DNA from 3 places in the Methylophilus flavus genome. Region 3 is predicted to be linked to each of the others. Evidence: predicted binding sites of a transcription regulator. Region 3 holds the regulator's gene; each other region holds the start of a gene.
The links. Region 3 encodes FliA, which starts transcription of late flagellar genes. Its sites were predicted from a motif close to CTAAAGTTNNCNNAAANNNTGCCGATANNA; they were not measured.

Region 1: a site for FliA is predicted at 2,662-2,691, ahead of flgM (flagellar biosynthesis anti-sigma factor FlgM). Genes of this name have one in related genera too.
Region 2: a site for FliA is predicted at 2,966-2,995, ahead of flgK (flagellar hook-associated protein FlgK). Genes of this name have one in related genera too.

What each region holds. Positions count from the first base shown of each region.
Region 1 is NZ_JBHTLN010000001.1:706,660-711,102, forward strand. Features, by position in the region: gene ACFQ2T_RS03305 (ATP-binding cassette domain-containing protein) at 1-1,699, shown strand, start outside; gene ACFQ2T_RS03310 (flagella synthesis protein FlgN) at 1,796-2,278, opposite strand; gene flgM (flagellar biosynthesis anti-sigma factor FlgM) at 2,283-2,600, opposite strand; gene flgA (flagellar basal body P-ring formation chaperone FlgA) at 2,768-3,535, opposite strand; gene flgB (flagellar basal body rod protein FlgB) at 3,765-4,196, shown strand; gene flgC (flagellar basal body rod protein FlgC) at 4,214-4,443, shown strand, end outside.
Region 2 is NZ_JBHTLN010000001.1:716,507-720,949, reverse strand. Features, by position in the region: gene fliR (flagellar biosynthetic protein FliR) at 1-199, shown strand, start outside; gene flgL (flagellar hook-associated protein FlgL) at 278-1,198, opposite strand; gene flgK (flagellar hook-associated protein FlgK) at 1,220-2,899, opposite strand; gene flgJ (flagellar assembly peptidoglycan hydrolase FlgJ) at 3,143-4,207, opposite strand; gene ACFQ2T_RS03360 (flagellar basal body P-ring protein FlgI) at 4,219-4,443, opposite strand, start outside.
Region 3 is NZ_JBHTLN010000001.1:408,866-413,308, forward strand. Features, by position in the region: gene ACFQ2T_RS01930 (sensor domain-containing protein) at 1-383, shown strand, start outside; gene ACFQ2T_RS01935 (flagellar motor protein MotB) at 401-1,285, opposite strand; gene ACFQ2T_RS01940 (flagellar motor protein) at 1,285-2,037, opposite strand; gene ACFQ2T_RS01945 (RNA polymerase sigma factor FliA) at 2,037-2,777, opposite strand; gene ACFQ2T_RS01950 (MinD/ParA family ATP-binding protein) at 2,794-3,603, opposite strand; gene flhF (flagellar biosynthesis protein FlhF) at 3,596-4,443, opposite strand, start outside.

The DNA of each region.
Region 1 (4,443 bases), 300 kb from region 3:
TCGTATTGTCTATGTGCCACAAGAACCTGAACTCGATAATGCGCACACAGTATTTGAAGCGGTGGCCGAAGGCCTGGGCAGCTTGCAGCAAACCATTATTGACTATCATCAGGTCACCCATGATATGGGCATGCCGGATGCCAATATTGAGGCACTGATGGAGCGCATGCAGGCATTGCAGCATGAAATGGATGCACAGAATGGCTGGGTGGCACAATCACGTGTTGAAACCGTGCTAAGTCGCTTGAAGCTGGATGCGGATGTATTAGTCTCTACGCTTTCCGGGGGCTGGCGCAAACGCGTGGCTCTTGGGCGTGCCCTGGTTGCAGAGCCAGAAGTATTGCTACTTGATGAACCGACCAACCACCTGGACCTAGAAGCCATCGAATGGCTGGAAGACTTGTTACTGGGATTTAATGGCAGTGTGTTGTTTATCACCCATGACCGCCGTTTCCTGGACAAGCTGGCCACCCGCATTACCGAGCTTGACCGTGGCAACCTGACAGATTTTGTGGGCAACTTTTCTCAATATCAAGTAAAAAAGGAAGAGCTGCTCGCAGTCGAAGAAACCCATGCGGCCAAGTTCGATAAATTCCTGGCACAGGAAGAAGTCTGGATACGCCAGGGCATTAAAGCACGCCGCACACGTAATGAGGGGCGCGTGAGAAGACTGGAAGCGCTACGACTGGACCGTGCAGCCAGACGTGAGCGCCAGGGCGACGTCAAGCTCAACCTGGATGCTGGCGAACGTAGTGGAAAACTGGTGGCAGAACTTGATCAGGTCTACAAATCGTATGGCGACAAAACCCTGATCAAAGGCTTCAGCACCCGTATTTTACGTGGCGATAAAATTGGTTTACTGGGCCCGAACGGCATTGGCAAATCCACGCTATTGAAACTTATTCTGGGTGACATTGAAGCAGATAGTGGCGATATCCAGCGCGGCACAAAAGTGAATGTCGCCTATTTTGACCAGATGCGCGAGCAACTGGATGAAGAAGCCACCCTGGCAGATACCATCAGCCCGGGCTCGGACTTTGTGGAAATCGGTAACGAGCGCAAGCATGTCATCAGCTACCTGGAAGATTTCCTGTTCCCGCCACAACGCTCTCGTTCTCCGGTGAAATCACTTTCCGGTGGTGAACGCAACCGTTTACTGTTGGCGCGTCTGTTTGCCCGTCCTGCCAATGTACTGGTGCTGGATGAGCCAACCAATGACCTGGATATTGATACGCTGGAGTTACTTGAGAATTTGTTACAGGATTACACAGGCACCCTCTTCCTCGTCAGTCATGACCGGGCATTCCTGGAAAACACCGTCACGCAGGTGATTGCGTTTGAAGGGCAAGGGAAACTGACCGAATTCGGCGGTGGCTATGATGACTGGTTAAGATTCAGCCAGGACAGGAACAAAACCGCTCCTGCGCCAAAAGTAACTGCTGCGCCAGCAGCTCAGTCACCTACGGCGCCCGCACGAAAAACCTTAAGTTTCAAGGAGCAACGTGAGCTGGAAGCTTTGCCGCAAGAGATTGAAGTGTTAGAGAAGGAGCAAGCAGCGATTCAAACGCAATTTGCGCAGGGGGATATTTATAAACAGGCGCCGGAACAGGCTAAAACCTTGCAAGACAGATTAAGCGAGATTGAAGCGTTGATCCTGCAGAAACTGGAACGCTGGGAAACACTGGAAAAACTGCAGTAAGCCAGCAACATTTCTGACCCAGCGGATCCAACCCTGCCGCAACACATTAAAAAAGCCGAATCATTTGATTCGGCTTTTTGACAAAAACTGAATTAGTTACACAGAGAAACTGGCCCGTGTGCTACTGCCGCCGCGTGACTGGCCATTCTTGCCATACAGTTGCGTACTATTAGTCGCATTACCCTGTAATACAGCCAGTTTTTCCTGGTTACGCAGGAAATGCTTGTTGATCAGCACGCCATTCAGGCGGTTAAGTTCTTTGGCTTGCGCCAGCTGCTTCTGGAATTTTACCCAGGCATCATCCAGCACTGAGCTGGAACGCAATTCCAGCCATTTGGACATGCCGTTTTCATTCGCCTCGAACCCTGCCGCTGCCAGCGCTGTGTAGCGTGTGTTGGCGGCTTCACCCAAGGCTTGCAACAATCCTACCCGTCTATCTACCATCTGCTCGATCATATCGAGGTCAGCAGAAATTAACGCCGTTTGCTCGTTCTGCAAATCGTCAATCAACTCGGCCACCAGCGTGGCATCGGCTTCAAAACTAATAGCCGGAACTGAAGTGCGATCTGCAGTACTCATAACGTCATCCTTTATTCGGTTGTATCAAATCTTTTACGGTTTGCAGCAAACCATCCGCCACTTTGGCAGTGTCTACCGAGAAATCACCACGTGCAATCGCTGCTTTAATCTCTTCCACTTTATTAGTGTCAAAGACTTCACCGTTAGCAAGGCCGGCTTCCAGTGTTTGCAGTTGTACTGAAGCTGCAGACAAGGTCACATTATCTGACGTTGCGTTGCCAGAAGAACCAGTCGCTTTTTCACTGCTTTTGCTGTTGGTGCTTTTATCCAGTACCGGTTTATCAACGGTACCAAGTTTTTTAATGGAGTCTGAAATATTCATGCCGTACCTCTGTCTCTGTTTGTCTGGATGTAAGGGCCACTAAACCCTCAATTGTTAACAGTACTAACGACATAGTTTAAGCGAACTTTAGTGCTTAATATACTTTTTATCTCAAGTTTATGATCAATAAGCATTTTCGACTCTAAAACCCTGAATACTGTTGCTGGCTAAAAACGCACATCCACTTTGCCGGAAGCTTGCGCCACGCCTTTGATCACCTGGCCGCTGCTGACTTTCACATCCACCACCTGGCCGACATTTGCGGTTTGCATGGCGGTGCCATCTGCCGAGATGACAAATCCTTCACCACGGCTGTTTAGTTGCACCATCTGGCCCTGCATGATCACTGGCATTGCTTTGAGCAATTCAGGTCTCAATACGGTGCCCAATGGCATATTCAATGACGCTTTCTTGCCTTCCAGCATAGACAGGTCAGTAATGATGCCTGAAGGTAGTTTGGTTAGATCGCCGGTCTGCATCACGATATCAGATACCTGTACTGGTGAACCCTGACTGACAGGTAACCCGGTCACCGCGTACTCACCCCAAACCTGCACATCTGCCTGTACATAGATCGTCCATGGCTTGGTCGCTGATTGCAAGCAGCGTACACCAATATGGGTTTTCCCCCACAGACGTGCGCCCTGCACGTTGAATCCTTCCATCAGGTCACAGTCCGCGATACGGATACGGTTATCCAATGGCTGGATTTCAATATTCACTTTACCTGGATAACCTTGCGTCTGACCTTGCACATACTGCATGACAGTCTGGTAAACACGTGTATGCATATCGCTTGCAGCTGGTGTTACCGCACGTTGATTAGTGGCCACAGCAGCGGCCGGCATACGATCAGCGGCCTGCACATGGCAGGCTAAAAGCCCGATCAATCCAGTGATCACTGCAGCAAAAATGGTAAGCAGACGAGGTTTCATGGAGTCTCATTCTACGCATGACAGGATCAACTCATTGATGAAATAAAGGGTATTTCACCCTCTTAATCCCGAAATCATTATTGCCATCGCCGCGTACACTAAGCACAGCTAGTAAAAGTCATGTGTGCGTGAAAGCAGACCCGCTTATCAGGGTTAACGACGGCAGATGGCAAAACTTTAAAAGTACCTTGAGATTTCTTTCGGGGAATGCCCGGGAAAGGAAAAGACGATGATCAACAAACTGGATGCCGCGCTGAGTTTTCACCAGACGGCGCTGCGCGTGCGCAATCAGCGTCAGGAATTGCTTGCTTCGAATATCGCCAATGCCGATACACCGCAATACAAGGCACGCGACATAGACTTTAAATCCACCATGCAGGCAGCATTACAGCAAAGCACAGGTGGAAAACCTGCGCAACAGCCTGCCGGCCTGTTACAGCAAACCAATGGTGGCCATATGAATGCTGCAGCTGGCAATGGCAACCTGGCGTCAGGCGATGTGCTGTTCCGCTCGGTGCTGCAAGGCTCTGTCGATGGCAACACGGTAGATATGGACGTCGAGCGTAATGCCTATGTAGATAACGGTATCCGTTATGAAGCCAGCCTTACCATGATGTCCGGCCAGATCAAGAAGATGTTGTCAGCGATCACCGGACAGTAAGTTAAAGGAGCAAGCATATGTCTTTATTCAATGTATTCAAGATTTCCGGCTCCGCCATGAGTGCGCAGTCGCTGCGCCTCAACACCGTCGCCAGCAACCTGGCTAACGCTGATAGCGTGGTCAGCTCGGACGGCAAGCCTTACCAGGCCAAACAGGTGGTGTTTAAAGCGGTGCAGGATGCTGCGACCAATTCCAGCACGGTACAGGTAGACCGTGTGATTGAAGATACCAAGCCCGGCAAAATGGT
Region 2 (4,443 bases), 310 kb from region 3:
GGCGAGTCTGCTGATCACCAACATGGCATTGGGTATCCTCACTAAAGCCGCGCCGCAGTTTAATATTTTCGGTATCGGCTTCCCGATCACTATCTCCGTCGGCCTGGTGATGACATTACTCAGCTTGCCTTCATTAGTCAGCCCGGTGAACCGCTGGCTGATAGATGCGCAGCAACTGATGCTGCAAGTCATACGCTGATACTGATTTCATTGGCTTTAAGCCAGGCAATAAAAAAGCTGACATTTAGTCAGCTTTTTATTTTAGTCGATGTGTGAATTAAATAAACGAGAACAGGGATAGCTGTGAAGTCTGCACATACGATTTTTGTGCCGCTTCCAGGATAGTCGTCCTCTTCGATAAATCTGATAGCGCCTCGGTGTAATCCAGGTCCTGTAGTTTTGAAATGGAAGCGGTGTATTGCAGATCCATATCACTACCAGTGACATCCAGTGTATCCAGTTCATTCAGTTTACTGCCCAGGTCAGCGCGTACATTGAGTACCTGGTCCAGCACGCCTTGCACTTTGGTGATGGTGTCTGCCAGGCCATCACTGTAAGTTTTTTGGGTGGTTGCATCGGTAATAGGGGTTTTTAGCAGGCCTATCATATCTTTCAAGCTGGCAAACAAGTCGTTGCCATTGGCCTGGAATAATTCATCACCGGTGTAAGTGATAGGCATCTGGCGCTGTACATCCACTTGCAGGGCGCGTTTAGAGGTGTCGCCCTGAAAGTCTACATTACCTGTGACCGTATTCAGCACGAACGGTACGGTGTCGGTCTTGTAACCGGAATACATATAATTACCCTGTGCATCCTTGGTATTTGACAGGCCAATCAGGCTATCCAGTCGGCCTTGCAGTTCACTGGCAATGTTGGCGCGTTGCTCGTTGCTGTAAGCGCCATTACCTGCTGCCACCAAAGACGATTGCGCGTCCAGAATGACATTGGTGATACTGGTCATATTGGTTTCATAGGTTTCCAGCGCTGTTTTAGCCACATTGCGGGTGGCGGCATAAGTATTATTCAGGTTCTGCGAGTTTGTCAGTTCGAGAATACGCGCTGAGGCGACCGGGTCATCTGCCGGGCTACGCACTTTCTTGCCAGAAGAAATCTGCTCGTTGAGTTTGCTCAGGTCATTCTGCAAATCCATCAGGCGATTGGTGCCGCTCTGGTAAATGGTATTGGTGCTGATTCTCATGATTCACTATCCTTCAGAATATTACTGGCCAAGCTGCAACAGAACATCAAATAACTGGCTGGCGATTTGCATCATTTTGCCAGCAGCCTGGTAGGCTTGCTGGTAACGCAACAAGTTGGCGGCTTCTTCATCAATATTGACGCCGGATTCAGACTGCATCGCGCTGGTGGCACCTTCCAGTGCCGAAGCATCGGCCTTGCTGGTGACCATCATCTCGTTGGTTTTGGTGCCGACGGCGCTCACCATCAAGGCAAATGCCTGGGCATAGGAGCGGTTGGCATTACTGCCCAGCAAGCGTACGCTGGCAGCGTCCTGTAGTTGTGCCAGGCGCAAACCGTTGGTATTGTCACCGGCACCTTTAAAAGCGATCACGTTGCCATTCGCATCCACACGTTCTGCCAGTGCCAGTTTTTCAACATCATCAAAGGCGAGTGTGATTTTGCTTGCCGCACCCTGGGTTGGGCGGATCATGTACTCGTCACCTTCTACCGGTGTTGAGGTATTCACATTAAATTCAATGCCATCGACGGTGACCGGTAAGGTAGCTGCGCTGGTAACGGTTTTATCGCTGTTGCGGATAATATTGTACTGACCACCGGTATATTTCAGCGTGTAGTCGCTACTGGTTATTTGTTGCGATTGTCCCGGCACAAACGTAGCACTGGCCATCTTTGATTTGTCTACGTTATTTGCGCTGCTGATGGTCTGTGGCTGCGGAATGTTAAACATGGCCACACCGGCAGTGCCGTTCAGGTCGTAACCCTTTTGCTGCATGTCATTGAACTGGCTCGCCAGCGTGATCGCCAGCTGGCCAATCTGGTTTTGTACCGTATCCAGTGTTTCATTCCTGAAGGTCAGAATGCCGCCCAATGTACCGCCAGCCAAAGTAGCGCTATCGATAATTTTCGGGGTGCTTTTATCGCCGTATGCGATTTCGAGGCGACCAGGGTCAGTGTAGCTGGATTGCGCATATAGCGGATAGGTGTCATCACCCACCACCAACGGCATGCCATTGCCTATGAATACATCATAGTTACCATTGCTTTGCTTGACGACTGTCGTTTTGACCTGCTCACTCAGCTTGGACATCAACAGATCGCGTTGATCCATCAGGTCATTAGGTGGATTGCCGGTGGTACTCATCGCCTTGTCTATCACCAGGTTCAATTGCGAAATCTGGGTGGCATAGCTGTTGATGGTATTCACACTGGCCGACACTTGTGTGTTCAGGCTCTGGCGGATATCATCCAGGCGGCTGTTGACTGCTGAAAAGCGATTCAGCAGGGAATTCGCCGAGGAGAGTACCGTTTGTCTGGTGGCGACATCTGTAGGGTTAGCCGCTGCAGCGCTGACCGCACTGAAAAACTTGGTCATCACCGGGCTTAAGCCTGCGTTAGAGTCGGAAAGCAAGCCGTTGATTTCATTAATACTGTTGTAATAAGCAGTGCTGGCGCTGCTGGTAGAGGTGGTATTCAGTAATTGTTTGGCCAGTGTGTCGTTGTATACGCGGTTGATGCCGGTAATATCCGTGCCCTGGCCGACAAAACCATAGCCAAAGTTCTGCGCTTGTGACGCCGCCTGTACGATCACCTGCCGGGTATAGCCGGGAGTGGATGCGTTAGCAATGTTGTGGCCGGTAGTGGCAATCCCGATCTGGGCTGCGTTTAAAGCACTTTTGCCGATATTTAATATGTTGGACATACTTGAGCCCTCATGTGTCTTGGTCCTGCAGAACGGTTGACACGAATGTAAAGTTACAATTAGTTAGCCTAACGGCAGTTTTTTAAAATTCTTTAGGAAACACAGAATAAATGTCTGCGCGAGCGAATTGCTGCGTTGCCCGGTACTCTGAACCTCGCCGTATACTCATACTGTCTCGGCTCCTGCGTTCCGTGCGTCTTGCACTTCATCTCGCTCGATCAATTATTCCGCATTTCCTTCATACTAACTTTGCAGATGCTTGATGACCTGCGTCAGTTTTTTGCCATATTGCGGGTCAGTCGCGTAGCCTGCGCGTTGCAGTGCATGGGCATAAGCACTGGCATCGTGGGTGTTACTCATGGCTTTTTCATAGCGTGGATTTTGTGAAATCAATTTGGCATAATCTTTGAAGGCATCGCTGTAACTGTCATAGGCACGGAATTTTTCTACGCGGGTTTCCTTTACGCCATTCACGTATTCGGTAGTGACACTGTTCGCTACTTTGCCTTTCCAGCTGGCATCGGCTTTGATGCCGAACAGGTTGTGGCTATTCACACCATTGGTGGTCTTGATTTCATGTTTACCCCAACCGCTTTCCAGTGCCGCCTGGCCGATCATGAATTTGGCCGGAATACCTGAATCGCTGCTGGCAGCTTGCGCGTGCGGCAACATGCGCTGGATAAACTGTTGTGTCTTACTGGCGACTTCGCTCATGGCTGTCGCTAAAGGCGCAGCTTGTGGCAAAGTGAAGTTCTTCACGTTTTCCTGTGCTTCTTCCATCAATGGCGGCAGCTCAGGAATACCGCGTGCCCAGGCAGTATCGTTATCTGCTTTCGTAGTGTCAGGAGTGGTCGCGTCCCATTGCTGATAGGCTTCACGTATCTTCTGTGCGGCCTGCATTAATACGGTTTTGCCTGAAGAAGGGTTACTCGATGACAAACCATTCACCAGGTTGTTTTTAGTGTCATGCAATTGGGTTTTTGTTTTATCAGTTTCTTCAGCGGGTTTGGGGCTGAACTTGCTCAATTGCCTGACCAGTACTTCGGTCAGGCCCATGCCTTTCTGGCTGAGTTGTGTCGTGAGCTGCTGGTCCAGCATGCCCATGAACATCTTGCTTTGTTCGTTATCGGTGATGCCATCCTGCGGCACGGTGTCGCGCATGCTTTTCAGCATCATGTTCATCAGCACGCCTTCAAACTGGCGGGCGACCGCACGTATGGCTTCCGGCGAATCGCTTTTGGCGTTCTTGAGGCCGTTTAGCGCGCTGCCATCGATGGCCAGACTGTTAGGATCGACACGTGGTTGCATGGCAATCTCGCTTAGATGACCTCTAGCTCTGCGTTCAGCGCACCTGCGGCTTTCATCGCCTGCAGAATGGCCAGCAAGTCTTGCGGCGTGGTGCCAATCGAGTTCAGTGCTTTCACAACATCTGCCAGGTTGGCACCATTGTTCAACTTGAGTACTTTGCCAGGTTCCTTGTTGATATTGATCTCGGAAATGGCGGTCGATACTGTCTGGCCATTCGAGAATGGGCCAGGCTGGCT
Region 3 (4,443 bases):
AAAGCCTGCTGCTGGAGAACGTGGATGACGCGGTGAGCATCATGACCGAGCTTAGCCAGATCGGTATTCAATTCTCCCTGGATGACTTTGGTACCGGTTATTCTTCACTGCAATACCTGAAAAAATTACCTTTATACCAGCTCAAGATAGACCGTTCATTTGTCAATGATATTGTCACCGATAGCCACGACCGCACCATTGTGCGGACGATTATTGCCATGGCACAAAGCATGTACCTGAGCGTGATTGCAGAAGGGGTGGAGACGCAGGATCAAATGGAATTGCTGTTGAACAATGGCTGCCGCCGCTATCAGGGTTATCTGTTTGGCAAGCCTATGCCGATTGCGCAGTTTGAAGCTTGCCTGGAACAAACTTTACGCTAACGCTCTGAACCCAACGGTTATCGATTGGTGGACACGTCAGCAGGAACTCCTGCAGCGGGGCTAGTGACAGGTTCTTCCAGTGACTCAACCGCTTTTGGCAAAATCTCCAGCTGGGTAGTAATGGTATTATTGGCGGCCTGCTGTGCATTACTTTCAGCCGTGAGAATGCGGATGATTATACGGTTATTGATGGTTTGCGCCAGGTTGTTTTCACTGCTGGATGCCGGTTTGGTATCAGCCAGGCCGATGGCAGAAAGTCGCTTGCTGATCACACCGCGAGTACCTAGGATACCCGCCACACGCGCCGCCTGAGTGGCAGTTATTTCCCAGCGTTTAGCCTCGGGGTTAGCATCATCAGCAAAAGCATGGCGGTCAATGTGGCCTTCAACCTGTATGGTGCGATATTCGTTTTTCAACACTTCGCTCACCAGTTTAATGACGTAAGGGCCTTCGTCTGACATGGTGGATTGATCAGCCTTGAACAGTAATTTATTCTGGATGGCAATATCCACGCCAAACTCGCCTTGTTGCACGGTGATGGCTTTCTGTTCTATCCATACTGAAAGCACGTTCGCCAATTGTTGACCTATGGCACGCATTTTTTCCAAGTCACGCTGCTTTTTCTCCTGGTACAAATAACTCAGCGGCAATGGTTTCTTGATTGCACTCAGGTTTTGCAGCGCAGACGGAGTTTCGGTATTCAGGGATTGTGGTTGACCAGGCTTACCCTGAAACGCAGTGACTACCGAATTGGATAGCGTCTGGTATTTATTCAGGTTAATGGTCGATGTGGCATACATCACCACAAAAAAAGCGAACAGCAGGGTGATGAAATCCGCATAGGAAATCAGCCACCTGTCGTGGCCGTCATCGTCGTCATCGTGAATCCTGCGCCGGTACATTACGACTCCCTGAGGCGCAGATAGGCTTCCAGGCGTTCACTGACCAGTTTCGGGTTATCGCCCCTGGCGATGGAGACCCAGGCATTCAGCAACATTTCACGGCGTGAAATCTCATGCTGTATATGCCCCTTCAATTTATTGGCAATCGGCAGAAACACCAGGTTAGCCAGCGCAACCCCATAAATGGTGGCCACGAAAGCCACCGCAATGCCGCTACCGATTTTGGCAGGATCCGACAGGTTTTCCATGACATGGATCAGGCCCAGCACCGCGCCAATAATACCCACTGTAGGCGCATAACCACCGGCAGCAGACCAGATTTTGGCCGCATCACGTTCCTGCACTTCAAAATAATACATATCGATGGCGCACACTTCGCGGATGCGGTCAGCAGGGGTGCCATCGACCAATAACTGTAATCCTTTACGCACAAAGGGGTCTTTCTCTCGCTTGATATGGCTTTCCAGCGATAACACGCTTTCCTTGCGTGCTTGCTGGCTCCATTGGTTAATACGCTGGGCCAGTTTGTGACGATCATCTTCAGGATGCACAAACACCCAGCGCAGCATGCGCAGACCTTTGAGAAATAACTTGAGTTCACTTTGCAGCAACACGGCGCCGATAGTCCCCAGCATTACCACCATAAAAGCGGCTGGCTGCATGAGTGACTTCAGGTGCCCACCTTCCAGGGTTTGCCCCAGCACCAGGCCAGCGATCGCAATGATCAATCCTGCAACGCTGCCCCAATCCATTAGGATACTCCGGTCCAGGACTTGTCACGCATGGACGCACGCAAGCGGGCGACGGCCTGGCTGTGCAGCTGGCATACGCGGGATTCCGAGACATTCATGATGGCGCCTATCTCTTTCAGGTTCAGTTCCTGTTCGTAGTAAAGGCCCATCAGCATTTTTTCCCGTTCCGGCAGATTATCTATCGAAGCGATCAATGCTTCGCGGAAATCACTTTCCAGCAAGGATTTTACCGGGTCATTACTACTGTCATCATCGACAAAACGGTCAAGAAAGTGTTCGCCACCGCCATCATCGTCATGAAAATCTTCGTAATAGATCAGCTGGTGACCCTGACAGTCACTCAATACATCATAGTAGTCTTCAAGGCTGAAGTTCATGTGCTTGGCGATTTCGGATTCAGTCGGCGGGCGGCCTAATTTCTGTTCCAGTTGCTGTACGGCCACTTCGATATCACGCATGTTTTTGCGTATACCGCGTGGCAGCCAGTCGGCACCACGTAACTCGTCCAGCATGGCGCCACGTACACGTTGTGACGCGTAGGTTTCAAACTGGGCTCCGTGCGTATCTTCGTAACGTTGAATCGCATCCATCAGGCCTATCATCCCGGCCTGCACCAGATCGTCGACTTCCACGCAGGAGGGCAATTTGGATTTAAGCTGGTAGGCCATTCTTTTGACCAGGCCGCTATGCTGCTTCAGCATCTGGTCAGTATTGTTGGTTTTGCCTTTAGCGGTATACATGTTTTCCCTCTTTACTCTAGGCAGCAGCCAGTGACGACGTGGTTAAACGTTGTTGATCCAGGCTTTTGGCAATGGCTTTAAACGCCATGGCTGACTGCATTGCCGGCGTTGGCTCGACTGCAAGACGGTTTTTTAAACCGGCATTAGGTTTAGCCTGGGCTTTTTGCATTGATTTTCCATCAGGAATCGCACCCAGAAAACTCAGGGTGACTCCCAGGAACTGCTGGCAGACCTGGTTCAGCCGCATGAAGTATTGCTGGCCTTGTTCATGACTGGCATCCGTGACCACGACACTTAAAGGCATCTGGCCATGTTGCTGGCAAATGCGCTTGATGGTGGTATAGGCTGATTTAATGGCCTCATCATGGCGTTCCATCTGGATCACCAGGGTATGCTGGGCCATCACGGGCAGGACTAATGTCTGGTCACTCGGGTCTAATAAAGCTTCTATCATTACGGTATCGTAGTCATACGCAAGTTGGTTCACTATAGCGTCGAGCTCGGTTTTTAAATCGCCGGATAAAGGCGAGGTTAATGCGTCAGTTTCGGTCAGGCTGGCAAGGTCGTAGCCTTGCGGATGTTTGACCACAGCGCGGCTGAGTATATTTTTGCGTAACGCCACAGCTTGCAAGGTGTATTTGGTCATGGGGCGCTGCTTGGCCTGTATCAATAGCACCTGCTTGCCGGGGCTGACCATGCTGGCGGCCAACTGGCTAAGCCAGTTGTCAGCAGGCTGGCCATTTGCTGACATGACGCTGATCATGCGTGCGGATGACCTGGCCATGATACGGCGCAAGCCATCGGCCTGGTCACGGTAATTAAACATGCTGCTGATCTCCCTGCGCCTGCATCATGCTCGAAATCACCAGTGGCAACTCTTCATCCAGGTATTGATAAGGCAGGCTGGATTGATGCGGGGTTAACACTCTTTCCACCAGGGCGTGTTTATTGGCTACTTCAATATCTTCCGGCACGCGTTGACCGCCGGTGGTGTAGTACAGACGCATACGCTCACGGATCAGCACATCCAGCACATTGCCAATCGCAGCCGCTTCATCCAGTTTGGTCACGATACAACCGGCAATATCATGCTTTTTATAGCTGCGCATCACATCGGTCAATGTTTCACCGGTTGAAGTCGCGTTCAGGCATAACAGTTTCTGGATAGGGGTTTCAGCCCTGCTCAGCATGGATAGCTGTTCAGTCACGGCCTGGTCACGCTGGCTGACACCGACGGTATCAATCAGGATCATGTGCTTGCCTTTTAACTCATTCAGGGCAATCTTCAAATCTTCTTCATCTTTTACCGCATGCACCATCACGCCAAGGATCTTGCCGTAGATACGTAATTGTTCGTAGCCGCCGATACGGTAGCTGTCAGTGGTGATCAGGCCCAGGTTCTGGGTGCCGTGTTTCATTACATAACGGGCAGCCAGTTTGGCTGTGGTCGTTGTTTTACCGACACCAGTAGGGCCAACCAGGGCGTATACACCGCCTTTATCCAGCAATGCATCTTCATCATCCAGAGTATGCAGGTTGCGGCTGATCACTTCTTTCGCCCACATCGGTGCCTTGTTCACATCAATATGTTGTGGCATTTTTTCCGCGATCTGGCGTGACAGCGCAGCGCTGAAGCTGGCAGAAAGCAGGGTGCTCAATACTTTTG